Regions from separate parts of the Corticicoccus populi genome, predicted to be linked through region 2. Evidence: riboswitches for the same ligand, from Rfam matches in the RefSeq annotation. Region 2 holds a riboswitch; each other region holds the start of a gene.

Region 1 (11,328 bases), on a different contig from region 2:
ACTTTAACACCCTGGTCATCCGAATAATTTGATATAGAGTAGTTGCCGTTATCCTTCGGATTAAAATAGATAATCGGTACAATTTCATACTGCAGTTTTAAAATATTACGCAGTTTTTCTGAAGATACTTTTGTTTCTTCAATCACTTCATTATAATGATTCACAGCTACTTTATCATCTGTGTCTTTATCAAAAATAAGTGTCTGCTCCTGCTTTTTATCTAAGTTCAACAAGTCAAAGAATGATTCTATATAAGGAAGCTCTTCAAAGTTCGTTTCATTAACACCATGAAGAATATGGCCTCTCCAATACTTGGAATCCAGTAAATAAATGCCTGTTCTTGTTAACACAAGATGGTCAATTTTACGTGTATTCGTGTAGTTGCGGCTCGGTATATATACATTTGAAAGAATATGCATATCAGACTCACGGATTTTCTCATCACGTACCAGTCTGTCTTTCAGCTGAATCAGTGCGAGATCCGTTAAATATTCACCTTTATCGACAGTGAACTGCTGAAGGCTGGATAATTTGTTATCGAGCAGCGTAGTATCGTTATAATATTTTTCATTCAGCGTGGAAATTTCTTTTTTATAACCAAGACGCTCTTCTTCATGCTGTGACTCGTAATTTTCAACCAGTTCCTTCTTTTCTTTATCATATGATTCCTGAAGTGTGTTCACTTCTTTACGGTGTTTGAAGAAATAGACTAAGAACCAAATCAAAATAATTAAAAGTACAGCAGCAACAATGATAAATATCGGCTCTGTAAAAATATCTGTATTCATATTCATATTTATTCTCCTTTTCCTCGAATTGCTTAATTTATTATATCAAAAGAACGGATTTGAAACGATTAAAAACAAGTCTCCATCTTAAGTTTATGTTTTATCTTTAACTAAATGGGTATAATTACTCAATCATTTTTAAAATGAGGATCAATACATTCCATTCAATAATATCCTTTTAAAGGATACAAGGAGGCTTTACTGTGAAACTTAAAAAATATTTACTTACAGGCGGATTACTCTCCGTTCTTGTTCTCGGTGCATGCGGCAATGACGATTCAGATGACATGGATGACAGTGATATGGACGACAATGACATGGAAGATCATGAGAATCACGATGATATGGATGATAATGAAGACGAAGATTAACCTGTTGAACTGAAAAAACCGGAGTTCTGCAGTCCCCTGAAGTGAGATTTATTTCTCGTTTCAGGGGGCTGCAAAAAGCATCCGGGTTTTTTTATTTGGAAAGTGAACCGATAAGTGCATCCACCTGATCCACCGCTTCCCATGGAAGATTCAAATCTTCACGTCCAAAATGGCCGTAGCTTGCGGTGTTTTTATAAATCGGTCTTCTTAAATCAAGCATCTCAATGATTCCGTCCGGTGATAAGTTGAACAGCTCACGGATGGCCTCAACGATTTGAGCTTCACTATATTTTGAAGTCCCGAAAGTATCTACTGAAATCGATACAGGCTGTGACACGCCGATGGCATATGCCAGCTGGATTTCACATTTTGATGCGATTTTACTTGCCACAATATTTTTAGCGATATAGCGTGCTGCATATGCTGCAGAACGGTCGACCTTTGTCGGATCCTTACCACTGAATGCACCGCCGCCGTGACGCGCATAACCACCGTAAGTATCTACGATAATTTTACGGCCTGTCAGCCCTGCATCACCCTGTGGTCCGCCGATAACAAAGCGCCCTGTCGGGTTGATGAAGTATTTTGTATCTTCATCAAGCAGTTCCTCAGGGACAACATAACGAATCACATACTCAAGAAGATCATCATAAATCTGTTCCGGTGAAATATCTTCATGATGCTGTGTAGAAATGACAATCGTATCAATTCGTTTCACAACATTATTTTCATCATATTCAACCGTCACCTGTGTTTTACCATCCGGGCGCAGGTAATCAAGCAGCCCTGTTTTTCTTGCTTCCGTTAAACGCTTTGATAATTTATGGGATAAAGAGATTGGAAGCGGCATTAATTCCTCTGTTTCATCACAAGCGAAGCCGAACATTAAGCCCTGGTCGCCGGCACCTGTAGACACATCTTCCGTACTTCTCGTTTCAATCGCATTGTTCACACCTTGTGCAATATCCTGTGACTGTTCATCGATACCTGTTAATACAGACATTGTTTTATAGTCATAACCGTACTTTGCATCAACATAGCCAATATCTTCAACTGTCTTTCTTACGATTTTAGGAATATCCACATACGTTTTTGTACTAATCTCACCCACGATTAATGCGAGACCCGTATTCACTACCGTTTCACAGGCAACTCTTGCATGTGCATCTCCTTCAATAATTTCATCTAAAATTGCATCAGATATTTGATCGGCAATCTTATCTGGATGTCCCTCCGTCACTGACTCGGAAGTAAATAAATTGCGCTCTGCCATAAATAAGCTCCTTTAAAAGTATATTAGCTATCTCCTAACGACAAAAATAAAACCTTTTCTCATCAAAAAGAGAAAAGGCTCCGCTCTTCCCCTTATCGCTCAGAATACTCTGCATCCTTTAGCACCTTTCTTCACAAAAACTAATAAAGAGGTTGCTGGGCTTCATAGGGTATGTTCCCTCCACCGACTCTTGATAAGAGATAACTTATTTAATAATATACTAGATTCACAAAACCAAATCAAGACCAAGCATGTGGTTTTCATGATTCATATTATTTAATCCTAGCAGTTTACTAGATTTTATTTGTATAGTCGCTGTTCTTAAAGTAAAAGTCATTAATTTTCGAGAAAGCTATTTGAATCACTGAATTCTCTGTCGTCCTTTGTTGTTATGACAGGATACCTTAATTTAAATTTCTATCTAGCCTTTTATACCTAAGAAACAGATGATTATTCTTATCAGAAGCTTTATCCAGGATTTTATAATGATTCTCCCCGTAGAAACGATGTAATTCTTCCACATCATCATGTTCAAGTATTACTACTCTTAAAGCTATCGTCTCGAAAATTTGATTACATAAATTCTCTGCTTCATTTAATAAGAGCATCCCTTTGATGTTAACACTTGCATTGGTATTCTTACCGAGTTGAGCAATTAATATTCCTGACAACCCATCACTTTGTTTTGAACCGGTAAGTTTTTTCCTCTCATTTGCAGAGACTTCACTATTAAAAGAAATTGTTTTGTGGGATAACGTAAAATATCCTAATATCTCATTCAACTTCTCCTCGTCTCTCACTAAAAAAGTTCTGGACTGACTCGCAACACAACTGCTATAAGCTTTTTCCAATAAAAAATACTCAACATCTTCATTAAAATCACATTTAAAATTTTCAACTAAAGTGTGAAACTCTTCTTTAGTCAGACCATCCTGTATTAATGCTTCGAGAGATTCTATAATCAGATTCACTTATTATGCTTACCCCTTCTGATTGAATCAATTAACGTTTTTCGTTGTTTTGAAGTTGCCATTTTTACAGATGATTTTTTCACAGCGTACGCTTCACTTTCTGCAATTTGCCTAGCTTCATATTCATTGATCGTAATCTTTCTGGTGATTGTAGATGTAGCCATTGGCGGCATCTCCTTTCCATTTAAATAGTAAATTTATTATATAACATTTTACATTCTAAATAAAGGACGCAGATTGAAGCCATCCTAATAAATGAGACATTCGTATAATAAATTTTTCATATAATCAAGTATTTCCAGCAGTTTTAGAAAATCACTTGACCACACCGGTCACTAGAACTATAATGAAGTTGACCATAGTGGTCAAAGAAGTGAGGATGATTGAAATGTATAAAAATTTTAATAAAGTAGATGATAATAAAAAAACTGAAATTATTAATGTGTCACTAAAAGAATTCAGTGAAAATGGTTATGAATCTGCATCAACCAACGTTATTACAAAAGCAGCCAATATTTCAAAAGGCTCATTGTTCAATTATTTCGGCAGTAAAAAAGGATTGTACATTTTCCTGCTTGATTACAGTATCGAAGTTGTTGAGCAGTTTTACAATCAAATTGACAAGTCAGAGCCTGATTTGTTTAAACGTCTTGAAAATATCGGTGTAGAGAAATTAAAAACTCAAAAACAGTTTCCCTATGCCTTTGATTTTCTGACCAATTCTATAAGTGAAGAATCAGCCGAGGTCAAAAATATAATTAATGACAAAATCAATGATACTTATATCCGCGGTTTAAACAGCCTGTACGATGATATTGATTATTCATTGTTTAAAAAAGAGATTGATGTTCAAAAAGCAATCGAAATTTTAACATGGACGATGTTCGGTTTTGCTGATAAATATATGCCGCAGATAGAATCTTTTGAATCTGTTACTGATTTCGGAGGTGCCCTTTTAAACGATTGGCAGGAATACGCAGAAATATTAAAGTACAGTTTTTATAAATAAAACACTCATATTATTTGAAAGGAAGTCATTATGATGAACGAAATGGTTAAAATTGAAGGCTTACAAAAAAAGTTCGGTAAATTCCAGGCGTTAAGTGATGTCACCTTTTCAGTTTATCCCGGTGAGGTGGTCGGTTTTATCGGTCCCAACGGTTCCGGAAAATCAACAACAATCAGAATTTTACTCGGTATTATAAAAAAGAACGGCGGAGACGCACAAATATTCGGTAAAGATGTGTGGAAAGACAGCCTTGAAATTCATAAGCGGATTTCCTATGTTCCGGGGGATGTTGCCTTATGGGGTAATTTATCCGGCGGTGAGATTATTGACTTATTCATTAAACTTCACGGCAGCGGCAGTAAAGAAAAGCGCGACCGTCTGATTGAACGCTTTGAACTCGATCCAAGAAAAAAAGCAAAAGGCTATTCGAAAGGAAACCGCCAAAAAGTCGGGCTGATTGCATCTCTCTCTGTGAATTCTGATTTATATATTTTCGATGAGCCGACATCAGGACTTGACCCGCTCATGGAATCGATATTTCAAGAGGAAGTGGAACGGTTAAAATCAGAAGGAAAGTCCATTATTCTCTCATCCCACATATTAAGCGAAGTCGAGCGTCTGGCAGACAGAGTTGTCATTATCAGGCAGGGTGAAATCGTTGAATCAGGAACACTTGATGAATTAAGACATCTAAGCCGCTCCACTATTACGATTCAAACAGAGAATGATGTATCAAAATTAAAAGATGTTAAAGGGGTATTTGATTTTCATTTAAAAGATAACCATGCGGTATTTTCTGCAGAACCTGAACATTTAAATCATATTCTGTCTGAAGTGAGTAAACTGGGTGTTACTACTTTTGAATCTGCACCGCCGACACTTGAAGACTTGTTCATGCGTCATTATAAAGGATAGTTTCATCTGGAAAGGATGCGAGTATTTTGAAAGAAAACTTTGCACGCTCAGGCACACTGTTTCTCCAGTATTTAAAGCGTGACTGGAAAAAGATAATATTCTGGATTACCGGACTGGGACTGTTTTCTGCTGTCTTTGTTCCTGCTTTTGAAGAGATAGCAAAAGGACAAGGGCTGACTGGGATGTATGAGACGATGCAGAACCCCGCAATGACCGCTATGGTCGGACCGACACCCGTGGATTCTGCTGCTGAATATACAGTCGGTGCAATGTACACTCATGAAATGCTTCTCTTCTGCGGTGTTGTGGCAATGATTATCTCTGCCCTTCATGTGGTCAGTCATACACGAAAAGAAGAAGATCTCGGTTTAACTGAACTCGTCCGTTCATTTCAAGTCGGACGTCAGGCGAATTCACTTGCAGTGTTACTGGAAGTAACATTAATCAATATCATACTTGCTGCAGTCATTTCTGTGATAATGATGAGTTTTAATGCAGACGGTTTTTCAGTATCAGGGACAGTCATTTTCGGTACATCCATCGGTGCTGCCGGACTGATTGGTGCCGTGATTGCTTTAGCTGCGAGTCAGCTTATGCCGTCGTCATCAGGTGCTTCAGGCTTAACACTTGGTATCATCGGACTGATGTATATCATACGCGCCGGGACTGATACAGTGAATACGGACTTATCCATGCTCAACCCGATGGGCTGGACATATTTAACCTTCCCTTTTACTGAGAATAACGTCATGCCGCTCATCTACACTGCTGCATTTTTGATTATAGTATCCGTCATTGCTTTTACACTTGAAGGATACCGGGATATGGGTGCAGGTTATCTGCCGGAGCGTGCCGGACATCCTCAGGCTAGCCGCATGTTATTATCTGTCCCCGGCTGGTTTTTCCGTATTAACAGAAGTGTAATTATTTCATGGATGATTGGTTTTATTGCCATCGGTGCAGCATATGGTTCAATATACGGCGATATGCAGTCTTTTATTGAGAGTAACGCAATGATTCAGCAGATGTTCACAACAACAGGTGTCTCAATAGAAGTGTCGTTCACCGGTACCATTATGGCAGTGGTAATCAGTCTGGTATCAATTCTGCCGATTGTCATCGTCAATAAATTATACAATGAAGAAACACGACAGCATTTGAGTCAAATTTATGCCACGAGAGTATCCCGGGGGAAGCTGTTCTTCACTGCTTTAGGACTCGCTGTCACAGTCGGCTTTATCGGTACGCTGATATCTGCATTAGGACTTGGTCTGACTGCTTTAGGCAGCATGGACAATACATCTGTAATCAGTTTGAGCGACTTCATAAATTCCGGTCTGAACTTCTTTCCGGTTGTTCTGTTCTTCACCGGCATCTCTTCACTGCTTCTCGGATGGCTGCCAAAGTTCGGTAAACTTGTGTATATCGTCCTTGTCTACTCATTCTTTCTGGATTACTTTCAGGGAATACTTGATCTGCCTGAATGGGTCGAGAAAACAGCAGTTCAAAGCTTTCTGCCCCGAGTGCCTTTGGATTCATTTGAATGGGGACCATTTTTAATTATTACTGGTATTAGTATCTTCTTAATGTTGCTTGGCTATATTGGGTACAAAAGACGTGATTTAGCCTAACCTTTATAAAGAATGGATGGAAATTTCCGTCCATTCTTTTTTGTTACACGAAAAAATCAATTTAAAAATACTGTATTCATAGGTTTTTCAACCTGATTTCTTCATCAAAAATATATCTTCAAGAAATTTTTTAAATTAAATTATTGTTATTGTGTTATATCATTTATTAATGTGTTATACTATTTCTCAAAGAAATCAATACTACATATTTGGAGGCATTCATATGGTCAATCACGATGAACTCATTTCAAACCTTATTTCAAAAGACTCGACTCACAATCAACTTTCTACTTCGCAACTTGTAACCGCTTCACTTCGCCGTGGTGAGGGCCGACTCACTGAAACCGGTGCTCTCCGAGCTGAGACCGGAAAATACACAGGACGTAGTCCGAAAGACCGTTTCGTTGTCCGTGATGATGTTTCTTCCCATAAAATAGACTGGGGAGATGTAAACCAGGAAATATCTGAAGATGTGTTTGACGCACTTTACGATAAAGTGATTCAGCATTTAAATGACAAAGAAGAGTTGTTTGTCTTTAACGGTTATGCCGGTGCTGATGAATCAACACGATTAAATCTTCAGGTCGTTAACGAATTCAGCTGGCACAATCTGTTTGTCAGAAATTTATTCATCCGTCCTGAAACACGTGAAGAAGCACTCTCTATCGACCCGCAGTTCAGAATTGTATCCGCTCCGACTTTTAAAGCAGATCCTGACACAGACGGCACAAAGTCTGAAGCTTTTATCATTGTCAGTCTGAAAAAGAAAATCATTTTAATCGGCGGCACTGAATACGCAGGAGAGATGAAAAAATCCATCTTCTCAATCATGAACTACCTGCTCCCTGAACACGGTGTGATGAGCATGCACTGCTCTGCCAATGTCGGCGAAAACAAAGATGTTGCCTTGTTTTTCGGGCTTTCCGGAACCGGAAAAACAACATTGTCCGCAGACCCTTATCGTGAATTAATCGGTGATGACGAGCACGGATGGAATGATGACGGTGTCTTCAATATTGAAGGCGGATGCTACGCAAAAACTATTGATTTATCTGAAGAAAAAGAACCTGAGATTTTCCGTGCCATCAAATTCGGCTCCGTTCTTGAAAATGTTGTACTGAACGACCAGGGGGAACCTGACTATGAAGACGGTACTTTAACTGAAAATACACGAGCGGCCTACCCGCTTCACCATATCGACAATGCCCGTATCCCATCGGTTGCAGGACATGCCAAAACGATTGTATTTTTAACGGCAGATGCCTTCGGTGTACTGCCGCCAATCAGTAAGCTCGACAGAAACCAGGCAATGTATCACTTCATGAGCGGCTTTACTTCCAAGCTTGCAGGTACTGAACGCGGTGTTACTACACCACAACCGGTATTCTCTTCATGTTTCGGGTCACCCTTCCTGCCTCTTGAACCGACGGTTTACGCAAAAATGCTCGGTCGTCTGATTGATAAGCACGAGGTTAATGTTTACCTCGTAAATACCGGATGGACCGGCGGTGCTTACGGTGTCGGCAGCAGAATGAATTTAAAACACACACGTACAATGGTACGAAATGCCATCAGCGGTGCTTTGGAACTCGGCGAATACGAAAAAGACCCGGTATTTGATTTAAGTGTACCGACAGCAGTGACTGGTGTGCCGACAGAAATTCTTCAGCCGAGAAACACATGGTCGGAAGGCAGTATTTACGATCAGCAGGCCAATGAATTAAAAGAAATGTTTATAGAAAACTTCAAAAAATTTGGTGATGATTCAGCAGAAATTGCTGACGCCGGCGGCTTCAAATAAAACATGCCGATAAATCTGTGTGGATGTCCACCAGGTTTATCGGCATTTATTGTTTTGTAAAAATTTCATCATCTTTAGTCATTTCATATATATAACGGATACATTCATCCCGGAGCAATGGACTCTGCTCTTCTTCTGGAACACTTGAAATAGCATCAAACAGTTCCGGGCCGTATGTTTCCATGTAATCACACTTAAAATGAAAATCATTCACCCGCACCGTGTACACCGCCTTTGAGAACGGCATACTGCCATGAACCGTATATGTCCCGACAAAAGCGAGCGATTCAATAACACCCCCTGTTTCTTCAAAGACCTCACGGTGGACTGCTTCTTCCAGCGATTCACCCGCTTCCACTTTACCGCCTGGAAATTCAATCCCCCGAATTTTATGGTGTGTCATCAAATATTGATGATTAAATTTAGGAATGGCCAGGATATGTTTCGTTTCTTTAATATGTGATTTCGTAAATGTCACTTTAATTCCGTATTCGTCTGTAAATACCCGCATCTCCAACACCTCTAATTTGCTTATCTTCAGTATACGCTATATGATATACATATTAAAAACGATGAGGGATTATTAATGAAACGAATTGTAATAAAAATCTTCAGGCTCTACCAGCGTTATATATCACCGATGTTCCCGCCCTCCTGCAGATTTGAACCGACCTGCAGCAACTACGGCATTGAGGCCGTCCAGGAACATGGTGCACTTAAAGGCAGCTATATGGCAGTTAAACGTATTTTAAAATGCCATCCCTTCCATCCAGGCGGCTATGATCCGGTCCCTTTAAACCCGAAAAACTACAATGACAGCAATGAAAAACATCAGCATAAATCCCATTAAGGATTCGGCTGATGTTTTTATTTATTGATGCTTTTCTAAAAATTCCAGCATCTGTTTATATACTTTAATTTCATTATCTGTTTTTGAAAAACCATGACCTTCATCTTCAAGTACGAGATACTCAACTTCCCTGCCCTTATTCCGGAGTTTTTCTACAATCTGGTCAGACTCTTTCTTTACGACACGCGGGTCCTTTGCGCCTTGAATTACAAGCATCGGTTTAGTCATTGTATCAAGATATGTGACCGGAGAGTCTCTGACAAACCGTTCCTTATCACGTTCCGGGTCCCCGACCCATCTTTCCATAATCGGTTTCCAGTGATCCGGAACCGATTCAACAAAAGTAAATAAATCCGAAGGACCGAATATATCAACCACTGCTTTAAAATATTCCGGGTGACGTCCATGGAGAAGGAGTGACATATATCCGCCGTAGCTGCCGCCGACTAAAAACAGATGATCAGAATCAGTAATCCCCTGATCAAACAGCCACTTAATCCCTTCTACATTATCAAGCCTCGGCCCGTAACCCCAGTCCTGCTCCACCAGTTTGACAAATGAAGAACCATAGCCCGTGCTTCCTCGGAAATTCGGTGCAAAAATATGGTAGCCTCTGTTTAAAATACATTGAAATACTGCGCGGAAAAACTTTTGTTCTGCCGCCTGTGGACCGCCGTGCGGCCAGAATACTGTATAACCATTCGCATTCTCAGGTTTCGCACGGAAAAACAAAGATTCAATTTCCATACCGTCAAATGACTGGTATGTCACTGTTTCAGGTTCAACCATATCTTCCCCGGATACTCCGAGTACACGGTTGTCTGTCAGCTGTTCCCACTCATGTTCTTCTGTGAAGCGGTAAATATTTGCAGGCTTCACAGAAGATAACCCAAGCATATACACAGATCCTGATTCTGTAACTTTAATCTGGTCAATCATATCAAAAGGTTTCGTGATTTCTTTGAGTTCACGGGACTTTATTCCGTACCGGTACAGTTTATCCACTACACCGCTTTCTGTCACAATATACAATACATTTGACGTTTTATCATAACTGACTGATGTGATAGATTCATTCTCTATTTCAAGTACTTTTGAAAAAGATTGTTCTTTAATCCGGTATTCGGCAAGATAATTATACTCACTATCATAATTCGTCGGGAAATATAATGTGTCATCATCCGTGAAAACCGGTTCATCAGATACATGAATCTTCTCAGGGTCAGGTGTTAAATACACCTCTTCATCTTTTTGAATATAAATATTGTTGTATGTGTTTGCGAACATCTTAATATACACTAAAGTCTTCTCGTCCTCAGACACAGCAACCAGCTGTGTCATACCATCGGCGCCCTCTTTCAGCAGCTCATCGGTACCTGTATCCAGATGTCGAAGCCGTACATTTAAAAAATTCGGATTGCCTTCTGATGTATTATAGTAAATACGATTTCCGTCTTTACTTAAGTGTGAGAATATATATTTTTCATTTTCATCCCCTGTAATTAATGGCTGCGGCACGCCGCCTGCTGCAGGCAGTGCATAAATCTGATGATTCTCATCACCATCAGAATCAAAGCTGGTCAAAACATATTTCCCATTCGGGTCAAACTCAATAAATCCAATCGATTCATCCTTTTTCGAAAATTGATACGGATATGGATGCTCCTGAGTTAAATCAAGCGCCCATAAATTTCGCTTCCCTGTTAAGTTTGTTGAAAA
Region 2 (11,328 bases):
CCAGTAATGCATCAAGTTCTTCATTCGCATAGAATGAACGGTTACCCGTTTCACCAAAACTGTTTGAATGGAATAATGCATATAATCCGTAATCCGGATCAGCTGTCACAGTCGTCCAGCCGAGCATGAACATATCCTGGTCTCCCTGTGCAGTACGCTCAAGGAATGTACCCCACTCATACTGCTCGATTTCAACATTGATATTCAGTTCAGCAAGACTTTCCTGAATGTAAATCGCAGTATCGACAATCATCTGGTCGTCACGTACCCATAACGTTGTACTGAAACCATCCGCAACGTCAGTTTCACTGAGCAGTTCTTTCGCACGGTCTAAATCAAACACCTGTCCTTCAAGTGAATCATCATATCCCCATACATCCGGCGGAATCGGGTGTGTTGCCGCTAAGCCCATGCCCTCATATACACCTTCAACAATAGCATCTCTGTCAATCGCATAAGAAATCGCCTGTCTGACTTTAGGGTCATTGAATGGTTCTTTTTCTACATTAAATCCTAAGTAATCGAGACGCAGTGACTCCTGTTCAAGAAGCTCAGTATTCTCACCGTTTGCGACACGGTCTGCACTTGAAGCATCCACATTCCGTGCAACATCCACCCCGCCTGTTTCAAGTTCTGCAAGACGGGCACCTGTTTCAGGAATAACAACAAATGTTAATTCTTCGAAATTTCTTTCGCCTGCCTGGAAGTCTTCAAATTTAGTTAGTACAGTTTCTTCACCCGGTGTTCTTGAAGTCAGTTCAGCATGGTTTGTGCCGTCTGCTTCAGGACCGATAACTGTCCCGATATGCTCTGAAATCTGGTCTTTTACTTCATCATACTCCGCACCGCCCTCAGCACGTAAATCATAGTACTCATCAGCAGTCATATCTACACCTGCTTCATCCAAAGCAGCCTGATAATCGCGGTCAATTAATTCTTTACTGATAATACCGCCAGTGTTGTGCGCGAGGTGACTCGGCAGCGGTGCAAACGGATATTCAGTATGCAGGTTGACTTCATAGTCTCCCACTACTTCAACCTCTTCAATCATTTCAAATAAAAATGCTACTTCTGAAGCAACCGCTTCGTCATTTACACGTTCAAATGTCGCTTTAACATCTTCCCCTGTAAACTCTTCTCCGCTGTGGAATGTTGTGCCTTCACGCAGTTTAAAGTTCCATACATCTTCTTCAACTGCCTCCCACTCTTCAGCAAGCCCCGGGACCTGTTCCATATTCGCATCAATCGATACCAGTGACTCATAAATATTCATACGTACCTGTGCAGAAGCTGAATCATTACTGCCGTGTGGATCCAGTGATACTACATCTTCCTGCATCGCAATTCTCACATCACCGGTGCCGCCTTCACCGCTGTCTGCTCCCCCTTCAGTATCACTGTCGACATTTGAATCATCAGTACATGCTGCCAAAAACAATACGCCGAACGCCAGCATAAACGTCCTTAAATGAAATTTCTTCATTCTTTTTCCTCCCCTTTTCATATATGAAATATTTTAACATAAAAACTATGTAATTTTCCGATTAATTTAAATAATCCGTCGTTTTTATCTGCAAGCCTTTACATTGCATATTGAAAAATGTAATAATTAAATTGGTTATAACCAATAATAATATAAAGAATCCTTTATTAAAAGGTTTTTATACATATATTTAAATAGAGGTTATAACATATAAATATTTATTCAAATTAATAAAAAAGAAATTTAAAAAGGGGGATAAAGTATGAGTAAAGTAAATTTGTATTTATTTATTTCATTATTAACCGGTATCATGTTTCTTTCGGCATGCGGCAGTAATGAAAACACTTCATCAGAAGATGATGATACAGAGACTGAAAATGCTGCCGACAGTGATGATACATACAGTTATACCGACTTTGAACCGACTGTCTCAAACCAGGGGGAACCGACGGGTGAAGGGACACTCAGAATCGGTTATGTCAGGAATGAAAGTTTTATACCTGTACTAAGCCCGACCCACTCTGCCAGCAGTGATGAATTTGAACTGATGCGTTTCTTCTTTGAACCGCTGCTGACTTATGATGAGGAATATCAGTATACAAATGACGGAGCTATGGAATTTGAAATTGATGAAGATGCCCGGACAGTGACATTCACAATTAAAGAAGGCATCAACTGGCATGACGGCGAACCTTTAACCATCAATGACTATATTGCATCCTATGAAGTCATCGGCTCTCCGGATTATGAAGGGGTGAACGGCATGACCGACGGATTTACCCTGCTTGAAGGATTTGAAGAATACCGTGCAGGTGACAGTGATGAAATTTCAGGTATCGAAGTCATTGATGATTACACTGCAGTGTTTACTTACGAAGAAATTGCACCGTCATTTACTGCAGGCGGTCTTTGGCAGTATGCCTTCCCTGAACACCATTATGAAGACGTTCCTGTAGAAGAAATCCCAGAAGCATCCCAGTCTTTAGAAGATGTGATCGGCTTTGGTCCGTATAAGCTCGATGAAATCATCCCGGGCGAACACGTTATCTTCAGTAAAAATGAAGACTACTGGCGCGGTGAACCACAGCTTGACGGCATTGACCTTCGATTCATCGATACATCTACTATCGGACATGCGGTTGAATCAGGCGAAGTCGATGTTGCGCTCGGATTCCCTTCCGATCAGTATCCTGACTTAGCGGATATTGAAAATGTGGAATGGATCGGCTCTATCGATTCCGGATATTCCTATATCGGCTTTAAAATGGGCGAGTGGGATACAGAAGAAAACAGAGTCATTTATGAACCCGAAAACTACAAGATGGGTGACGTTAACCTGAGGCGTGCCATGTGGCATGCATTAAATCTTGATGCTGTCGGTGAACGCTTCTATAACGGCCTCAGATGGCAGGCCACTTCTCCAATCACACCGGCAAGAGAAGGCTGGCATCATGAGGATCTCGATGTACCGGAGTACGATCCTGATGAAGCGAACCGAATTTTAGATGAGGCCGGCTATGAAGATGTTGACGGTGACGGCTTCCGCGAAACACCTGATGGTGAACCGCTTGAAATTAACTATGCAGCGATGTCCGGCGGCGACACAGCAGAACCGCTCAATAATTATTATATTCAGGAGTGGAGAAACATCGGCTTAAATGTGCAGCTTCTTCACGGAAGACTCCATGAACCGACATCTTTCTATTCGATGGTACAGTATGATGAACCTGAAGTGGATATATTCAGTGCAGGATTCGGTGTTGGTCAAAATGTAGATCCATCCGATACTTACGGTGTGGATGCTTACCATAATTTCTCACGTTATGAGTCCGAAGAAAACACCCGTCTTTTGGAAGAAGGCAACTCAGCAGCATCTCTTGACACACAGCACAGAATTGACACCTATAAAGAGTGGCAGGAGCTGATGGTTGAAGATATTCCGATTGTACCTTTAATGTACAGCACTGTTTTAAAACCAGTCAGCACAAACGTGATGAACTGGTCAGACAATGAATTTTATGAAGAAGATTTTGAAATCTACCGCGTAGGGTTCGAAGAAACGCCGGAACCTGAAGAGTAATAAAAAACAGGCCCGGATGCTTTTAATTAAAGCATCCGGGCCTGTAACTGTTTATATCAATGCTGCATCAATAATTTCCTTAAAACTTCTGACAAGCGCATCTTCTTCATAATTACCATCAAAATCAACTCTTCTGCCGTTCACAAATACTGTAGGAACGACTTTAATATCCCGTTCTTTTGTCTCATTTAAAATCTCAACAGAGCGGGCACCTGCTTCATGCTGTTCATGAAGGCCGAGTTCCCCTGCTGCTTTTTCAAGCGTGTGATGAAAACTCTGCGTCCAGTCTTCCCGGGTGTTTAAGAGTGTTTTAATGTTCTCATAAGCTGCTTCCGGCTCACCCACATCAAGGTATGCATTTGCGACAGTTCCTTTTAACAAGCCGGAACGTGTCTTGTCGAAATGCTTAATCACATGTCTGACTTTCCCGTCGTCAATATATCTCTGAAATAAATCATCGACTGCATTAATATATGCAGTACAGTATGGGCAGCCTAAATTAATATACGATTCAATCTCCACTTCTGCTTCAGACGAACCCAAAACCAAGTGCTTAACTTCTTCTGTCATATTATCATCTCCCATTTCATTACTAACTTCATTATATCTTAACTTCGGTTCAGTCTCATGCCAACTGCTTATCAATTATTATTTGAACACTACATTGTCAAAACGGATACTGCCGATCGCATCAAGTTCAATTCCTTCAACCTGCGTTGTATCCACACCCGCTGCAAAATTCGTATTAATCACCGGAACTGTCGGTGCTTCGTCAATTAATAACTGCTCTACTTCGCTGTATGCATCAAGACGTTCATTATCATCTGTTGATTCACGTCCGGCATCAAGCAGTGCATCGACTTCAGGATTAGAGTAGAATGAGCGGTTCCCTCCTGCACCCATATAATCTGTATGGAATAATGCATAAAGTGAATTATCTGCATCCCCCGTCACCGTTGTCCAGCCGAGCAGGAACATGTCATGATTTCCGTTACCGAGTGTTTCTAAAAATGCGCCGTATTCAAATTGCTCAATTGAAACATTAATGCCGATTTGCTGCAGACTTTCCTGAATATAGACAGCCATATCAATTCTCTGCTGGTCTTCATTAACCCATAATGTTGTAGAGAACCCGTCAGCAACATCTGTCTCACTTAAAAGTTCACGGGCACGGTCTACATCATATTCCAGACCCGCCACACTTTCATCATATCCCCAGATCACTTCAGGCACTGAGTTTTCAGCAACTTTACCCATATCATCATACACACCGCTGACAATTGCTTCTTTATCAATCGCATGAGCAACAGCCTGACGCACTTTCACATCATCAAACGGTGTTTTTTCAGTATTAAAGCCTAAATATTCAATACGTGTAGACTCTGTCTCAAGCAGTTCAGCACCCTCAGTGCCTTCAATCGTTACCGCTGTGCTCGAATCCACATCCTTCACGACCTGTGCACCACCGGCCTGAAGTTCTGCGATTCTTGAGCCGGATTCAGGAATCACTCTGAATGTCACTGTATCAAATTCTCTGTCCCCGCCTTGGAAGTCTTCAAACTTTGACCCAACCACTTCATCACCGCTCGTACGGGATTCGAGTACAAGATGATTCGTACCGTCGGCATTGTCACCAAGTACCGTACCGGTATATTCTGAAATCTGCTCCGACACCTCTTCATACTCTTCACCGCCGGATTCACGCAGTTCATAATATTCATCCGCAGTTAAATCCACACCCGCTTCATCTAAAGCATACTGGTAATCTTCATCAATGATTTCCTTGCTGATAATCGCACCTGTGTTGTGGGACAGGTGGTTTGGAAGCGGCGCGAATGGATATTCTGTCGTGATGTTCACTTCATTATCCAAAACTTCAATATCCTCAATCATTTCAAACAAAAATGCAGACTGGGAAGCAACCGCAGGATCTGTTACCCTTTCAAGCGTTGCCTTTACATCCTCACCTGTAAATGCAGAACCATTGTGGAATGTTGTACCTTCACGAAGTTTGAAATTCCATACCGTGTCCTCTACCTGCGTCCATTCTTCAGCAAGCCCCGGTACAAGTTCCCCGTCAATATCCTGGGCAACCAGTTTTTCATATATATTTTCCCTCACCTGTGCAGACACTGAATCATTACTGCCGTGGGGATCAAGAGAAACAATATCCGAAGACACTGCAATCACTAAATCATTCCCTGCATCCCCGTCCTCTTCTGTCACTTCATCAACATTGGAATCGCTGGTACACGCTGACAATACGAAGACAACAAGGAGCATTATGTAACTTACAAACCATTTCCTTTTCATCATTCAAACCTCCATTTAATTTATTGCATAATAAAAGCCCCTTCTTAAATTTTAAGAAGAGACCAATCTATAACCCCTCTTATCTTTAAGCAAAACGCTCTGGAATTGGCACAGTACAAACGTCTGCTGCCGAGGCTTCAAAGGGCCAGTCCCTCCACCTCTCTGGATAAGATGCAATATTAAGTTTATGAGTTATATGATAAGACCTGACTCATTGTAAGTCAATGAGAATTTTACACTTTATCGTATTTAAATACTTACGCAACAGCCCTCCATAAAAATGTTATTCCATGAAAAGCATACTTATTCATTTTCAAACCTCAACATGTCCTTCCTCAAAAAAACGATATAAGTTTTGCTCCAATGGATGAGTCATCATTAGATTCATTTTCACTACATTATGTTTTTTCTCGGTTCCATTCATCTTAGTTTGTTCAACTGATTCTTCATCTATTTTTGCATTACCTAAATAATAAAATCCTTTACCCTCATCATCATCTCTTTTTACAAAAATATATATTGGTAGATCATGTTCTTTATGTGCCATTAATATATTCTTTATTTCTGGGGATTCCTTTGTTCGATTACTTCTCGTAAACCATTGGAGTATGTGTGTATCCAAAAATTTATCTTCATAGCTAATCGAGGCCTCTATTTCATCACTTTTATGATATGTAATGAAAATAGGCAGTGTGCCATGCTTTTGCTTATAACCATACATCGTACTTGTTTCATCATTATCCCAATTCAATAGACGACATACATCTTTTCGTCCATATTTTTCATTTAAAGTTAACGGGTACTTTTGGTCATATTCATAAGAATTGATTTCAGCCACCTCTAAAATATCTTGTACTTGTGAGGCATACTTAACACCTTCTAGTGAATCCCGAAATTCGTCTGAGAGTGATATTATATTATTTTCAATATTAATGAGTGGAATACCATATTTCTTCTGATTTTGTTCAGTATAAAAATCAAGTGTCAGCATTCTAAGTATAGAATTTAAAGTTTGGTCGTTCATATGATAACCATCTTCACGCATTCTACGTTGAAAATCACCTTTATTCACAGGTTCTTTCAGTAAATTTTGAATGAGCTTTACTTCTGTTATCCTTTTTCCATCAACAATCTCTTTAGAAAGAAAAGTTAAAATTTTATGTTGTGTAGTCGTTAAAATTTCAGTCGGTTCTTTAATTTTTTCTAGAAATTCTACATAGTGGTTAAATTTATTTAGTATCACTAAAGGATTGATTGCATCAGCATCTTGACTTAAGTCTACTAATGAAGGAATGTGACCAAGCTTATTTTTAACGTAATAATATATCTTTTTCAAGTTAGCTATAGAGTCCACTTTCGCTACTGATATCGCTTTGTATATTTTCTCTTTTGCCACTTTTTCAAAGTTGATTGTTGATACACCACTGATCATATTACGACCAATCATATCTTTCCTCATCTTATCTTTGTTAAAAGATTTATCTCCCGTCAGAGCCACTGGAATCAAATAATTGTTCTTATAATTACCAATAAAATCAATAACCGTCAAAAACTCTTTACCCTCATGCTTACGTAATCCTCGGCCCAGTTGTTGAACGAATATAATACTGGACTCTGTTTGACGTAACATCACCACTTGATTGACTGAAGGAATATCGACACCTTCATTAAATATATCGACTGTTATCAGGTAATCCAATCGATTCCCTTCTAGATCTTTAACCGCATTTTGGCGTTCTTCCTGCGAATGCATTCCTGTTAAAGATTTGGTTTTATATCCAAGTTTATTCAATGAATTTTCTATTACGCTTGCTTCTTTTCTATTTGAAACAAACATAAGTCCTCTCACCTTATCACCTGCATGAGAGTAGTATCCTAGTTTTTCTGAAATGTGTTCTATCCGTTCATCAAGTACCAGTGACTCAAATGGGCTATCGTCACTAATTACCTCACCATTATATTCATAATCAGTCACTCCAAAATAATGAAACGGAGATAATATTTCTGCTTCTAATGCTTTTTGAAGTCTAATTTCATAAGCAATGTTGTAATCAAATAATCCAAATATATCTGCATCATCCGTACGTTCTGGTGTGGCTGTCATACCCAGCAAAAATTCTGGCTCAAAATAATTTAAAATTGAAAAGTAAGAATTTGCCCCACTTCTATGTGCTTCATCAATAATAATATAGTCAAAATGTTTAGCATCAAATGCCTTTAAATGTGCTTCTTTAGATAAAGTCTGAATCGTTGCAAATAAATATTTTGCCTCTCTGTTTTTTCTGGAACCACTATAAATACCGTAATCTTCAATCGGACCACCTAACAACCCACGGTAATCTTCCATTGATTTAGCTAAAATCTGTTCTCTATGTGCAATAAAAAGCACTCTCTGCGGTTTAAACTGTTTCACATCGAATGCAGATAAAAATGTTTTTCCTGTACCAGTTGCAGAGATAATTAAACCCTTGTCTGCCCCTGTTGCCCTTAAGTGTTTCAAAGACTCAAGAGCCTCCACCTGCATCAAATTCGGTTTAACTTCCTTAACATTTGAATCATCATAACGATATGGACTCCTTGCTTCAAGCAATTGAAGTACTTTGTCATCATGATTTAATTCATTATAAATACTTTCATAATTCCTAATCCAATCCTCAGTTAAAACAACTGCCTCGTCCCAAAGCTCATTAAACTGGCCTTTGAAATTTCTAATTACCTCCCCATTATCTAGTGAAGTGAGCTTTAAATTATATTCATAATTTTTCTTTAATGCCGTATCGGTTAAATTTGAGCTACCGATAAACATTGTTGAATATTTACTGTTATCAAAGATATATCCTTTTCCATGAAACCCATTTTTATCAGTGATTTTTACATCTATGTTTGGAATTTTTAATAATTCTTTAAACACTTTTGGCTTATTAAAATTCAAATATGTAGAGGTGATAATCTGTCCCCGTACACCTCGTTTATTAAGTTCATATAAGGATGTTTTAAGTGATGCTAATCCGCCTTCTGTAATAAACGCAACCGAAATCATGAAGGATTCACATGATTCTAACGCGTCTAACATTGGTGATAGAACATTCTCTTCTGGGTTATTAATGATTAACTCAGGCGGATAATGCGAAGTCTTATTCGTATTTCTATCAATAAACCCTCGTTCATATGCATTTAATAAATTATCTCTGACATTCTCCACACTTTTCCTCCTCAACTTAGAACACAAAACTTCTAAACTAGTATTGGTTTGAATTATACCGATTAACTCGCATCACTTCAAAGACTAGTTTCCAGTTAATTGACACTTTTCACTATTAACCCTATGATAAAATTAAAGCGCTTTTAAAGAAAGGACACGTTTATGATTACTCTTACAGATAAAGAAATTGAAGAGAGATACAAGATTCATCACGCGATTAAAGATATTAAATCAATTCTGAACGACTATCGAAATGATCAGATTGTTGAATCTATCCGAACTGTGTTGCCCGCAGGAGATGACAGCTCAATGCTCTATATGCCGTGCATCAGCTTATCTCAAAAAGTGAGTATTATTAAAACCGTCAGTATTTTCCCGAATAATAAAGACCTTCCTACAACTCAGGGCAGTATATTGCTTACGGACTTATCAGATGGTAAACACAAAGTAACAATGGAAGCTTCATATTTAACCCGGCTCCGTACCGGGGCAATGACTGCGATAGCCACTGATAAGCTCGCAAGACAGGATTCAAAAACTCTCGGCGTCATCGGTACCGGAAACATGGCTTTTGAGCAGGTCCTCGGCGTTATTGAAGTCCGTGACATCAAAGAAATTATTTTATTTAACAGAACTGCTGAAAAAGCAGAAAAATTTAAAAAGGACTTAGAAGAATTCGGCATAGAGATAGAAATAACTGTTGCAGCTTCAGTAGATCAGTTAACCACTGGTTCCGATATTATCAATTGTGCCACACAGTCTGTATCACCTGTATTTAACGGGGAACACTTGACAGCAGGCACCCACATTAACGGTGTCGGTTCATTTAAACCGTCTATGAAAGAAATGGATCATACAACAATTAAGAGTGCAGATCAGATTTATGTTGATGATTTGTCGAGTATTAAAGAAGAAGCCGGCGAACTGATTGATGCGGTTGAAAATGATGTCATTCAGTGGAGTGATATTAAAGGACAGCTGTCAGATTTTTATGACGGAGAATTCCTAAGAGAATCAGATAAAGAAATTACACTTTATAAATGTGTCGGCGCAGGCTATTTTGACCTCGCTGTTGCGAACGGTGTATATAAATAATTGATACTACGGTATATCTATCGATATGCCGTTTTTTAATTTTGTTCACTAAATCGACAAATTTAACACTGAATACTGATATAATAAGTATTAATAAGGTGGGTGGTTTATATGAAAAACATTAAAAACAGTCTGCTTATATTCTGGATTTTTTTTAAAGTCTCCCCTTCTACTTTTGGCGGCGGATACGTCATGATTCCAAAAATACATGAGGAAATTGTTAAAAAACATCAATTGATCAGCGAAGACGAAATTAAAGATATCCTGTCTTTGTCACAGTCAATACCCGGCGCTATTGCTATTAATACGGCACTTTTTGTCGGACAGAGAGTGAACGGCATAGTCGGTGCACTGGCTGCGGTCTCAGGCATCAATATTCCTACATTTACTATTGTTTTAGTACTTGGTTATTTTTACAGTGTTTCAAGTGATAATCCAGTCGTCTCATCTGCCATTCATGCTGTGACGATTTCAATCGTTGCAATGATTCTTTATGCTGCATTCATTTTATTCAAACATTCACGAATTGATATCTACTTTATCGCCATTTTAATATGCGGCATTATACTGCTGTTTTTTGTGCACCCGATTTACGTGTTGTTAACCGGTGCATTCATCGGCCTGGCTCGATCACTCTTTAGATAAGGAGGTAAATCAAATGGTCTATATTAATTTATTCATCACCTTTTTCATCATTGGACTTGTTTCTTTCGGCGGCGGCTATGCGATTCTGCCTCTTGTCGAAGAAGAAGTAATCAGCCATGGATGGATGACTACTGCTGAATTATCCAATGTCATTGCCCTTGCCAGTATGACGCCGGGCTCAATTGCCATCAACAGTTCTACGTTAGTCGGTTTTAATGTTGCCGGGGTTCTGGGTGCATTTATATCTACAACAGCTATGGTAATGCCTTCCTTAATTATTGTGGTGATTGTATCCAACCTGATCAGTAAAATATACAACCACCGAATTACTATCGGCTTTTTCCAAGGGCTGAGACCAGTAATTATTGCTTTAATTGTATATGCTGCAATCCGTTTTGGAATTACAAACGGCGTATTCCTTATTGAATTCAGCTATGAATCTTTAATCACACTGTTTATATTTATTCTCTCCGGAGTTTTGCTGTTCACACGGCTGAACCCGATGTATAT
Region 3 (11,328 bases), on a different contig from region 2:
ACGGCGTATTTTTCTCAATCGGTGCGACAATTGCTGCGGACCTGGTGCCCGCACATAAACGGGCCAGTGCCATTGCAATGATGTTTACAGGACTGACTGTAGCGACAGTCACCGGTGTCCCGCTCGGTACATTCATCGGACAGGCATTCGGCTGGAGGGCCACATTCTGGTCGGTTGCTCTTTTAGGTGTCATTGCGATAATCGCAAGTGCGTTTCTTATACCAAAAGACTTAAAGCAGGCACCACCTTCAACATTGAAGGACAATTTGAAAATATTATCGAACGGACCGTTAATGCTCTCATTCTTAATTACTGCATTAGGATACGGCGGCACATTTGTTGCCTATACCTACCTCTCACCATTATTAGAAGATGTGATGGGATATACCCCGGGTGCTGTCAGTTTTATTTTACTGGTTTACGGGGTTGCGGTTGCGGTCGGTAACACCATCGGCGGTAAAGCAGCCAACAAAAATCCAATTCAGGCATTATCCAAAATGTTTATGATTCAGGCAGTCATCCTGATTATTTTAACGTTTACTGCACCGGTACCATTTGTCGGACTCGCAACACTCATTTTCTTAGGATTGTTTATGTTTATGAATGTCCCCGGCCTGCAGACATATGTCGTCATTCTTGCTGAAAGACACGTTCCATCTGCAGTAGCCGTATCATCTGCACTGAACATTGCTGCGTTTAATGTCGGTATTGCGATTGGTTCATCTGTCGGCGGACTCGTTGTTGATTCCATCGGTGTAATTCACACACCATGGGTTGGTGCACTGATGGTCTTTGGAGCAGTTTTGTTATCGTTATGGAGTGCCGCTTTAGAAAATAGATATTCAACTGTTGAAGCATAATAATGCTGAAAATAATTTAATAAAAACAATATAATTAAAGGAGTATATGAATATGAAACAGACTATAAAATTAAACAACGGTGTCAAAATGCCTGTCATTGGTTATGGAACATTCCGGGTAGAGGATAGTGAAGCGTTGTCTGATGCTGTGTATACAGCCATCCAGACTGGATATCGGAGTATAGATACCGCACAGATTTACGGTAATGAGCAAAGTGTCGGTGCGGGTATTAACCGGGCAGTTAACGAAGGACTGGTTACAAGAGATGAATTATTTATCACCACCAAAGTATGGAATGATGATTTATCATTTGATGAAACGATTCAAGCATTTGAAGCCAGTCTTGAAAAATTAAATCTGGACTACCTGGATTTGTATTTAATTCACTGGCCGGGAAAAGATAAGTATACTGAATCTTGGAAAGCACTCGAGGCATTATATAAAAAAGATAAAGTCAAAGCAATCGGTGTCAGCAATTTCAATTTAAATCATCTTGAGAAACTGGATAGTATCAGCAGTGTTAAGCCCGCAGTTAATCAAATTGAACTTCACCCGCGCCTCACACAAAAAGAAGTCATAGCATACTGTGAAATTAATGATATTCAAATAGAATCCTGGTCACCGTTTATGAATGGTGCACTGCTCAATAATGACGTTATCAACAAAATTTCAGAGAAATATAACAAAACAGCAGCACAGGTAATCATAAAATGGAATATACAGCAGGGAATTGTGACCATCCCTAAATCAATGACACCGGACAGAATGAAATTAAATTTGGATGTATTTGATTTTGAACTAAGTCCTGAGGATATTATTGCTCTGGATTCGCTCAATAATAATGAAAGAAGCGGTCCGGACCCTGATGATTTTAACTTTTAACAAAAAAATAAGGCGCAGAGGCGCCTTATTTTTCATCATCATAATTCATGACACAACGGATTCTATTTGGAATCATCACAATTTCAGCCTTCATATCTTCAGGCCGGAACCTTTTATCAATACACTCCTCAAAAAATCGAAGATGTTTTTCATCAATATTTATATCTTCTGAATCTGATGGATTATCATCCTGGACACTGTACCAGTACAAATATTCAACATCATTAAATGCTTCGCGGAAAATGGTTTCCACATACATTTTCTCACCCTCAAGATTTAAAAGAATGTCGTCCATGTTTTCGTGCATGTACTTAATCCATTCATCGACCCTTTTACTTTTTCCTTCTTTAACCCTGAATTTAGATAACTCGACTTTCATCATTATCCCCCTCATTCAAAACAGCTTCAACTTAAATACTAATATTTTTAAATTGACAGATTTCTTCTATTATAATAACTATATCGATACTCATTATATCTATTTTTTAAATAAAGACAAGCGTTTACATAAAATCATTATCTCCTTACAGTATTTATAAACAATTTATGTTTAAATAATGAGTAAGCAATGTATGCTGACTATTAAGGAGGCCGTATGTTTTTTAACATAGATTATTTAAAGAACGGGAGCCCGGAACAGATCAATGCCTGGCACTGCCTGAATCAATTAAATATCTTCAATCATTTAAAAGAATACAGTCCGGTGCTCTGTGGCACCTACCCCATTGATTTAATTACAGACACTTCAGATCTTGATATTATTATCGGCGGTTCAGATATCCAGAGTGTAAAAAAGGCACTCGAAAGATATCAATCGTGCCGTAATTTCAAAATATATGACGGCACCCGCTCAGGCGAAGCATACACAGTCGCTCATTTTGAATATGGGCACTTCATTATTGAAATTTTTGTTCAAAAGATCCCTGTTGAAATGCAGAATGCTTATCTGCATATGATTATTGAATATTATCTGCTTAAAGCTGATCCCGGGATGAAAGAAAAGGTGCTGGATTTAAAAAAGAAAGGGTACAGTACAGAAGCGGCATTTGTTTCTGTTCTCGGTCTTCATACTGATGACCCTTACAGCAGACTTATTGAATACGGCATATCCCGTAATATTATAACTGACATTTAGGAGTGATTTTCCATGAATATTGTGCTCGCTTCATCATCACCCAGAAGACAGGCGCTGCTCAATCAAATCGGTATAACTTTTACTTTAAGAACACAGACGGCCGATGAATCTAAAATAACAGAACATAATCCTGTAAAAAAAGTAACAAAGCTTGCACAGTTGAAAGCAGATATGACGCCTGTGTATGATGATGAAATTGTAATCACAGCAGACACAATTGTTTCCTGTGACAATGAAATTTTTGAAAAGCCGGAAGATGTTGATGATGCCTGTCGGATGATGACTGCTCTCAGCGGACGTCACCATCAGGTACACACTGCAGTAGTATTAAAATCAAAAGTAAAGTCGAAGCAGATATTAAGTACAACAGACGTTTATTTTTATGAACTGGATAATGATGATATTTTAAATTATATCCATACAAATGAACCTTATGATAAAGCAGGCGGCTACGGTATACAATCCACAGGTGCCAGGTTTGTTAAGAAAATTAACGGTGATTACTGTACAATTGTCGGGCTGCCGGCCGCTGAAGTGTACCATGCTTTAAAGAACTGGGATGAATCCATCATTTTAAATGATTGACAACCTGTTTTTCAGTCTGTATTCTTTAATAATAATTCAATAATCCTTTTCTTATCCAGAGAGGCAGAGGGAACGGCCCTGTGAAGCCTCAGCAACAGGCATACGCACTGTGCTAATTCCATTGAGTACACCTCAAACAGATGAGATTTTTAACCTCTTCATGTGTTCTTTGGAAATGAAGAGGTATTTTTATTTTTCAGACGAGGAGAAACTATATGAAACAAGAAAAAAATCAAGGAGGGACTGCACTCCTTCCTTTAGTCGTTTTTATACTGCTGTTCGTCGGCACAGGGATTATTACCGGTGATTTTACATCTATGCCGATTCCCGTTGCTGTCATCATAGCATCCATTGTTGCATTCTTTATTCATTTCAAAGAACCTTTTGAAGAAAAATTCAAAGCCTATTTAAGCGGTGCTTCCCAAAATAATATTATCCTGATGGTGATTATCTTTATCCTTGCCGGTGCCTTCTCGGAAGTGGCGGGTGCAATGGGAGCAGTAGAATCCACAGTCAATCTCGGACTGACACTTCTGCCTGTCCACCTGCTCTTAAGCGGTTTGTTTATTATATGCTGCTTCGTTTCATTTGCGATGGGTACAAGTACCGGAACTGTTGTTGCTATTGTACCGATTGCGATTGAACTTGCCAATCAGACTGATATTGCGCTGCCCCTCGCTGTCGCAACAGTCATCGGCGGGGCGATGTTCGGCGACAACCTCTCTTTTATATCAGATACGACAATTGTTGCCACCCGGTCGCAAGAAGTTAGAATGATTGATAAATTCAGAGTGAATGTCCTCATCATTCTCCCGAGTGCAGTCATTACAACAGTGATTTTATATTTCATGACAATGAATGCATCGATTACTTCAACCGGCCAGTTTGACTATCAATTGATTGAAATTCTTCCGTATTTTGCTGTTATCGTCATTGCACTCTTCGGGGTCGATGTCATCATTGTGCTCATCAGCGGTATTATCATCGCAGGGGTTTTAGGTTTTTCAACAGGTGCATTTGACGGTATAGGTTTTATCACAGCTGCCGGTGACGGTATTGAGAGTATGCAGACCATATCAATTATTGCGATTTTAATCGGAGGCATGATTGGTCTCATCAGACACTACGGCGGTATTGATTACATGTTAAATTTAATCAGAAGTAAAATACGCACTAAAAAAGGTGCTGAATTCGGTATTGCCGGTCTCGTCAGTGTGACGGATATCGGAACAGCCAATAATACTATTTCAATTATTATGACGGGACCTCTCGCAAAAGATATTGCGGATGAATACGGTGTTGACCGGCGTAAATCTGCCAGTATTCTTGATATTTTCGCAGCAGGTTTTCAAGGGATTATACCTTACGGCGGACAAATGCTTGCCGCAGCAGGCTTTGCATCAACCATATCCCCAATCGAAGTCATGCCTTACTCCATCTATCCGGCACTACTTCTCATTGCCGGTGCCATTGCAATCTGGGCAGGCTTTCCAAGAAAATATTCATAATAACAAAAGTGATCAGGAATCTCCTGATCACTTTTTAAATATAATGTCTTTAATCATGTAAAATTCTTTCGTGAAAAAAATATCTTTAATATCACTGATTGTCTCTTCAATCTCATTAAATGCTGCCCTCGCCTCTTCTTTTCTTCCTAATGAAAAAAGACTCATTGGATAAACTGCTGAACGAATAGCCATCAGCACCCGGTCAATGGGGTGCTGTGCCAACGGACGATGATATCTTTTTGGCTCATAAGTATCTACTACTTTTTGATAATATCCTTTATGATAGGCAATTTCCAAATCAAAAATATATGAATACTCTCTAAAAAACACCGTGGTCCGTTGGTCATTGATTAAAGACACTCTTTTTATATATCCCTCTAAATTACTTACATGCTTCTTAGGTTCATCCACTAATACATAATACAGCTGTACCGGCTGTTCTGGTGTATACATTTCAGTCACACTGTTACTGTGTGGGTTGAATTCTAAATACTTTTTAACACGCTCTTGATAGTATTCATACTTCTCAACATCCCCTGTTAAACCATAATATCTGCTTAAATCACTGTTGATGGATGCATAGTAGCCAAATCTCTCCTTTTTAAAAGATAAATCCATTAATTTCTCTGCACACTGTATAAAGTCCTCAATATCAAAATTAACCGCAAACAAAGAACGTATATATAAATAATACTCTTCGGTTCTGGAATCATATTCTTTAAGCGTTTCAACCTCCTCTTCAAGATCAATCAGCCATTGATACGCACTATAGTATTCTTTACTGTACAGCATGGAAGATACATCATTCAGTTTATCAGCAAGAGCCAGATGATTCAGGCCTTTCTCATTATAAAAACCGCCAATTTTCTTTGACATTGCCTCCGCTTCAGCCGGCATTCTTCTATAACGATAATAGATCCTTAAAATTTGATACACTTCCATCCCTTTCTGAGAGTCGGCGATTTTCTCAAAGTCAGTCAGGATATTTTTTTCAATAAAGTCCCCCGGGAAGTTAAACATATCCATAAACACTTCATTATCAAGTATCTTTTTCGTCCACTCCTCATCCCCCGATTGTGTCAAATAACCGATAGAAACACCCAGTTTTTCAGAAATATAATCCAATGTTTCCATGGACGGCTTGGACTTATCATTTTCAATCAGGCTGAGCATCCCTTTCGTAATGTGATCCCCTGCTAAATCAACCAATGTCATCCCTTGTTTTTTTCTGCTTTCTTTAATTCGTTTACCCAGAGTCATATACTCACTCCATTCTATTATGTTTAATTATATTAAACTATCATTTGACTTTCAAGTTTAGTAAGCTTACAATAAGTTTAATTTAATTAAACAAAGGTGTGATTCAATGATTTTAGACAAAACAATACCGTTTCAGGAAAGAATTAATTTCATAATTTATGTATTCAGCAGAGTGCTTTTAAGTATCGGAGATCATGTGTATTTATTTGCGGTATCATACTTTATATTATTCGAGACAGGTTCAGCATTTTATTTTTCAATTAATATGGCGATTGCTATCTCTGTATCTTTACTGTTACTGCCCTTCTCCGGGATGCTGAGTGACCTTGGAAATAAAAGAAATATTGTCATTCGAGGTGAGCTGCTGTATACCTGTGTTATTCTGGGATTGTTTGTTTACAGTTATTTTTACGGTATCAGTCTAACAGCAATATATATTACAACTTTCCTCACATCATTAATCGAGCCTTTTGTCTCAAATGCCTTTCAGACTGCCATGACCGAATTATTTCATAAATCAAGAATACAAAAAGTGTCCGGATACGTTTCAGCCATTATGTCAACCGCAGTTATAGGGGGTCCCATTCTTGGCGGAGTTCTATACGGTTTGCTTTCATTCAATCAAATTATCCTGCTGTTTTTCGTTTTGTTCATGTTATCCGCCATACTTGATTTCTTTTTAAAATTCGGTCTTTATCATAATCCGGATGATTATTCCGATGTACATAATTCATTAGAAACAGCCGGTACTTTTTCAAAATTTAAATCAGATATCAGTCAGGGTATGAAATTTATTATTCGGACGCCGGTGATTAAACGAATGTTTATTTTATCCGCCTTTATCAACTTATTCGGTGCTTCGATGTCCATTTTCCCTGAAAAGATGATGATTTCAGAGCTTGGGTTCTCTTCACAGATGGTCGGTTATGCCAATGCTGTACTCGGAATCGGAATGCTCACAGGCGGTTTGATACTTGGGAGACTAAAAAGGATAGAAAGTCCTTTAACTTTTCAAAAGTATTCTCTTATTGGATTATCACTCGTGACGATACTTTACCCGCTTCCTATTTATATATCATCGGATTTAGTCACTCATTTTATTTATATCAGTATCATGGGATTTTCTCTGGCAGTCGGTATGCAGTTTGCAAATATTCCATCCAGTATATTCATACAGCTCGTTGTCCCACAAAAAATAAAAGGACGTGTATTTTCAAGCTTATCGTTGATTTCAATGAGCTTAATGCCGCTTGGAAGTATCATTTACGGTATTTTGTATGATATGGGCGGATACTGGGTGATCAATTTAACAGCCGGTATAATATTAATATCCATTGTATTGATTAACTACACGAAACCAGTTCTAACTGAATCCAGAGACATGTACCAAAAAGTACTCAAAGAGGCAGACGAAGAACTGGAGGAAAACAGTTATGGTTCAGCAGAAACTTCTTCATAAAAAAAGAGCCTTCCGGCTCTTAAATACTTCAAATCAGACTGTTTACAAAACGAATTAATTTATCATTCATATCATCTACATTCTCTGTGTATAAATACTGGTGGCCTTCATTTTCATATGCAGTCAGTTCAACATCCTGCCCGTCTGCCTTCATCTTTTCATACATTTGAACAGATTCTGAATACGGTACACGAACATCATTTGTCGAATGGAATATTCTCAGCGGACATTTTACCTCTTCCGATTTATTGAGCGGCGCAATATCTTCAAAAAATTCATCGTGTTCGCCGATAAATCCGTATTCATATGATCTGTGGTCACGACGCCATGCCGGTGTATTTTCAAGCAGCGTTCTCATGTGGGAGATCCCGACAATATCAATCGCCCCTTTCCAAAGGTCCGGATAATGTGTCACGGCCAGCAATGTCATCAATCCGCCGTAACTTCTGCCCATAATAAAGAAATTATCTTCTGACGCGTCTTTCTGATCAATTAAATGCTGTCTTAAATAAACAACATCCTCCAACGCATCTAAACGTTTCTCCTGGTCATCGAGACCAATATAAAATTTGGAATAACCGATGCTTCCTCGGATGTTCGGCACCGCAATTTGATACCCTTCCTTATACAACCGGTAGTAAAGCTCATTAAACTCCGGTCTCGCAGAGGATTCCGGACCGCCGTGCACATGGACGATTGTCGGAATATTTTCCCCGTCCTGCTGATATAAATAATAAGGGACATCCAAATAATCAAAAGACGGGAAAGTTTGCGTGTGGGTATTTACAGGAACAGACAGTTCATGATTACCAAACAGTTTCGTCGTGTCGCCGGAGGCTTCATTGTATTGATAAAAAGCATGGGGTTCTGTCATCCCTGAATATAAAATATATAAGTTTCCGCCTGTTTCCTGAAGTGAATGAATCACACCATCTGCTTTAAAAGACAACGGTGTGAGAATACCGTTAAATAGTTCATATTTGCAAAGTTTTGAAAAGCCGTTTTTATTTAAAGTTAAATACGCAGTTTTCTTGTCATCACTTAAAAGCAGATGATCAATATCATATCTGAAAGATGTTTCTTTAATAAATGACTGTGTTTCTTTATCCACTGAATATAAATTTAAATATCCATCCTCATAATCACTCACAAATATACCGGCATTTTCTGATACTGAATGATAGTTTTTAAAACGGCCAATAGGCAGAGGTGTTTCTTTCAATTCATCATTTTCAATATTGTATATAAAGACTTCACTATCGATGTTTGTCACATTCTTGGTGAGTAAAAGCGTTTCATCTGATAATTTTTTTGAAATAGCAGTCGGTGTATCGAACTGTCTGAGAACGTGTTCTTCACCGTCATTTTTTATCAGTTCAAAATAATCACTGTCTTTATGGTTGCGCAAATAATAATAAACACCATTTATCCTAACTCCGAAATGATGATAATAATCATTTTGGTTTGTGACTTGTATCTTTTCATCTTTTTTAACTAAAGTGAGCTGTTCCCGTTCATTACCGTCAACATCTGTTGCGATTAACACGCCGTCACTAAACAGCCAGAAGTTTTTAACATTTTCTTTCTCATCAGTTACTTTAGTTGATTCACTATTTTCTAAATCATATTTAAATAGTTCCCTGAAACCTGTCTCATCACTGATATAGTATAAGGCGTTGTCATCCTTACTATGCTTCATACTCAGATACTTAATAAATTCAGTCATTTTTACACTCCTCCAATGTCCTTATATATTAAAATACCCTAATCCAATGATTTTGTCATGGTCAGGGTATTAAAATCTTTGATTTGCGATATTATTTATCTGCTAAATAGTAAAGAAAATAGTGATATTTTTATGAGATTAATTTAATGACGAATAATAATCAGCTGCAATTCTGGTTCCGACAAAAGCATTGTTTTTCACAAGTTTGATATTCGTATCCAGACTTTTTCCGTCTGTTGCTTCAACAATTTTTCCGAGTAGATACGGTGTGGCATCTTTTCCGTGAATACCATTCTTATCAGCTTCTTTGAGAGCCTCTGAAATGACTTTATCCATGTATACTTTATCCATCGCATCTTCAGCTGGAATAGGATTCGCAACAAGTACACCACCATCAAGCCCAAGTGCATACTTTGTTTTAATCATTTCAGCTATATCCGCAGTAGAAGATGCACTGGAACTCAGCTTTATGCCGCTTTCGCGTGTAAAAAATGCAGGAAGTTCATCTGTCTGATATCCAACAACAGGCACACCTTTGGTCTCCAGATACTCCATTGTCTTACCCAGATCTAAAATAGATTTTGCCCCGGCACAAATAACTGCGACGCTGGTCCGCCCGAGCTCCTCAAGATCTGCTGAAATATCCATTGTCTCTGCTGCTCCCCGGTGTACACCACCTATGCCGCCTGTAACAAAGAATTTAATCCCTGCCATGTCTGCGCATATCATGGTTGATGCAACTGTTGTAGCACCAAGTGATTTCGAAGCAAGTACTTCCGCCAAGTCCCGTCTGGAAACTTTTGTAACATTTCCGGCACTCGCAATTAATTCGAGTTCTTCGTCATTTAAGCCGATTTTTATTTTACCGTCAATAACAGCGATTGTTGCAGGAACAGCACCATTATCTCTCACAATCTGCTCTACTTCTTTTGCTGTTTTCACATTTTCAGGATACGGCATACCGTGAGAAATGATTGTCGATTCGAGCGCCACCACTGCCTGATTGTTTTGTAATGCATCCTGCACTTCCTGCTTAATATCTAAATATGTAGTCATTTTCTTTCCTCCAATTTATTTAACAATATCTCTTTATTTAAATTATGTCGGACTGTATAATCCGTGCTTACAGTTTCACGGCTGTTAATCAGACCGAGATGAATAGAACTTTCAATATCCATTCCGGACAGTGAGCCGAATATAACAGCTGCAGAAAATGCATCACCCGCACCTGTCACATCTACAACTAATTTCGATTCTTCAATGTCATACTGTTTTGTACCACTTTTACCTGCATATACTAGTGATTCTGTACTGTTTGTTACAATCACATTCTTTACACCGTATTGATTCCACATCTCTGCAGCCTGTGCCAAATCATCTGAAGTTGAAATATCTACATTAAAAAATGTTTCGGTTTCATCCTTATTTACAATTATCCACTCAACATTGTGAAGCTTCTCAGGCAGATTTTTCATCTTCGGACCTGATACAGGAACAATGACCATTTTTATATCATGTTTTAAAGAAAAAGAACATAAAAATTCAATACTATCTTTAGGAATATTCAGATCTACTATGATACAGCCTGCACGACTCAGAAGCTGCTCATTTTTCATCAGTAAATCGGGACTAATCGCATCATAGACAGCCATATCGGCAAAACCATATATCATGCTGCCTGATGAATCAATCACAGCAGTATATGAACCCGTAGACGCATTAGGGATTTTATGAACCTGATCCACATTCACAAAAGGTGAAGTCGCTTCTTTAATCATCTGCCACTCATTATCATCACCACAGGCAGTAATAAAAGTAACTACTTCATCCAACCTGCCTAAATTCTCTGCAATATTTCTGGCTACACCTCCCACTGACTTTGATGTTTCAACCGGATTTGACGTTCCCTCAA

What was found. A riboswitch is a leader RNA that binds a small molecule or an ion and turns the genes downstream of it on or off. The one in region 2 is predicted to bind S-adenosylmethionine.
Region 1: another riboswitch for S-adenosylmethionine. It lies ahead of metK (methionine adenosyltransferase); the one in region 2 lies ahead of ACFSX4_RS08950 (glutathione ABC transporter substrate-binding protein).
Region 3: another riboswitch for S-adenosylmethionine. It lies ahead of ACFSX4_RS00150 (Na+/H+ antiporter NhaC family protein); the one in region 2 lies ahead of ACFSX4_RS08950 (glutathione ABC transporter substrate-binding protein).

Annotation. Positions count from the first base shown of each region.
Region 1 is NZ_JBHUOQ010000001.1:86,858-98,185, reverse strand. Features, by position in the region: gene ACFSX4_RS00635 (nuclease-related domain-containing protein) at 1-794, opposite strand, end outside; gene ACFSX4_RS00630 (hypothetical protein) at 992-1,159, shown strand; gene metK (methionine adenosyltransferase) at 1,251-2,432, opposite strand; SAM riboswitch class I at 2,522-2,632, opposite strand; gene ACFSX4_RS00620 (hypothetical protein) at 2,837-3,403, opposite strand; gene ACFSX4_RS00615 (hypothetical protein) at 3,400-3,567, opposite strand; gene ACFSX4_RS00610 (TetR/AcrR family transcriptional regulator) at 3,792-4,412, shown strand; gene ACFSX4_RS00605 (ABC transporter ATP-binding protein) at 4,446-5,327, shown strand; gene ACFSX4_RS00600 (ABC transporter permease) at 5,354-6,958, shown strand; gene pckA (phosphoenolpyruvate carboxykinase (ATP)) at 7,182-8,759, shown strand; gene ACFSX4_RS00590 (NUDIX domain-containing protein) at 8,806-9,270, opposite strand; gene yidD (membrane protein insertion efficiency factor YidD) at 9,346-9,609, shown strand; gene ACFSX4_RS00580 (S9 family peptidase) at 9,631-11,328, opposite strand, start outside.
Region 2 is NZ_JBHUOQ010000003.1:127,976-139,303, reverse strand. Features, by position in the region: gene ACFSX4_RS08965 (glutathione ABC transporter substrate-binding protein) at 1-1,483, opposite strand, end outside; gene ACFSX4_RS08960 (oligopeptide ABC transporter substrate-binding protein) at 1,746-3,563, shown strand; gene ACFSX4_RS08955 (thioredoxin domain-containing protein) at 3,615-4,133, opposite strand; gene ACFSX4_RS08950 (glutathione ABC transporter substrate-binding protein) at 4,212-5,876, opposite strand; SAM riboswitch class I at 5,953-6,049, opposite strand; gene ACFSX4_RS08945 (DUF3427 domain-containing protein) at 6,190-9,078, opposite strand; gene ACFSX4_RS08940 (ornithine cyclodeaminase family protein) at 9,241-10,173, shown strand; gene ACFSX4_RS08935 (chromate transporter) at 10,285-10,818, shown strand; gene ACFSX4_RS08930 (chromate transporter) at 10,832-11,328, shown strand, end outside.
Region 3 is NZ_JBHUOQ010000001.1:3,155-14,482, reverse strand. Features, by position in the region: gene ACFSX4_RS00175 (MFS transporter) at 1-860, shown strand, start outside; gene ACFSX4_RS00170 (aldo/keto reductase) at 913-1,743, shown strand; gene ACFSX4_RS00165 (DUF6176 family protein) at 1,769-2,122, opposite strand; gene ACFSX4_RS00160 (DUF4269 domain-containing protein) at 2,339-2,878, shown strand; gene ACFSX4_RS00155 (Maf family protein) at 2,891-3,463, shown strand; SAM riboswitch class I at 3,512-3,610, shown strand; gene ACFSX4_RS00150 (Na+/H+ antiporter NhaC family protein) at 3,679-4,971, shown strand; gene ACFSX4_RS00145 (helix-turn-helix domain-containing protein) at 4,999-6,231, opposite strand; gene ACFSX4_RS00140 (MFS transporter) at 6,338-7,690, shown strand; gene ACFSX4_RS00135 (S9 family peptidase) at 7,719-9,416, opposite strand; gene ACFSX4_RS00130 (pseudouridine-5'-phosphate glycosidase) at 9,555-10,472, opposite strand; gene ACFSX4_RS00125 (carbohydrate kinase) at 10,469-11,328, opposite strand, start outside.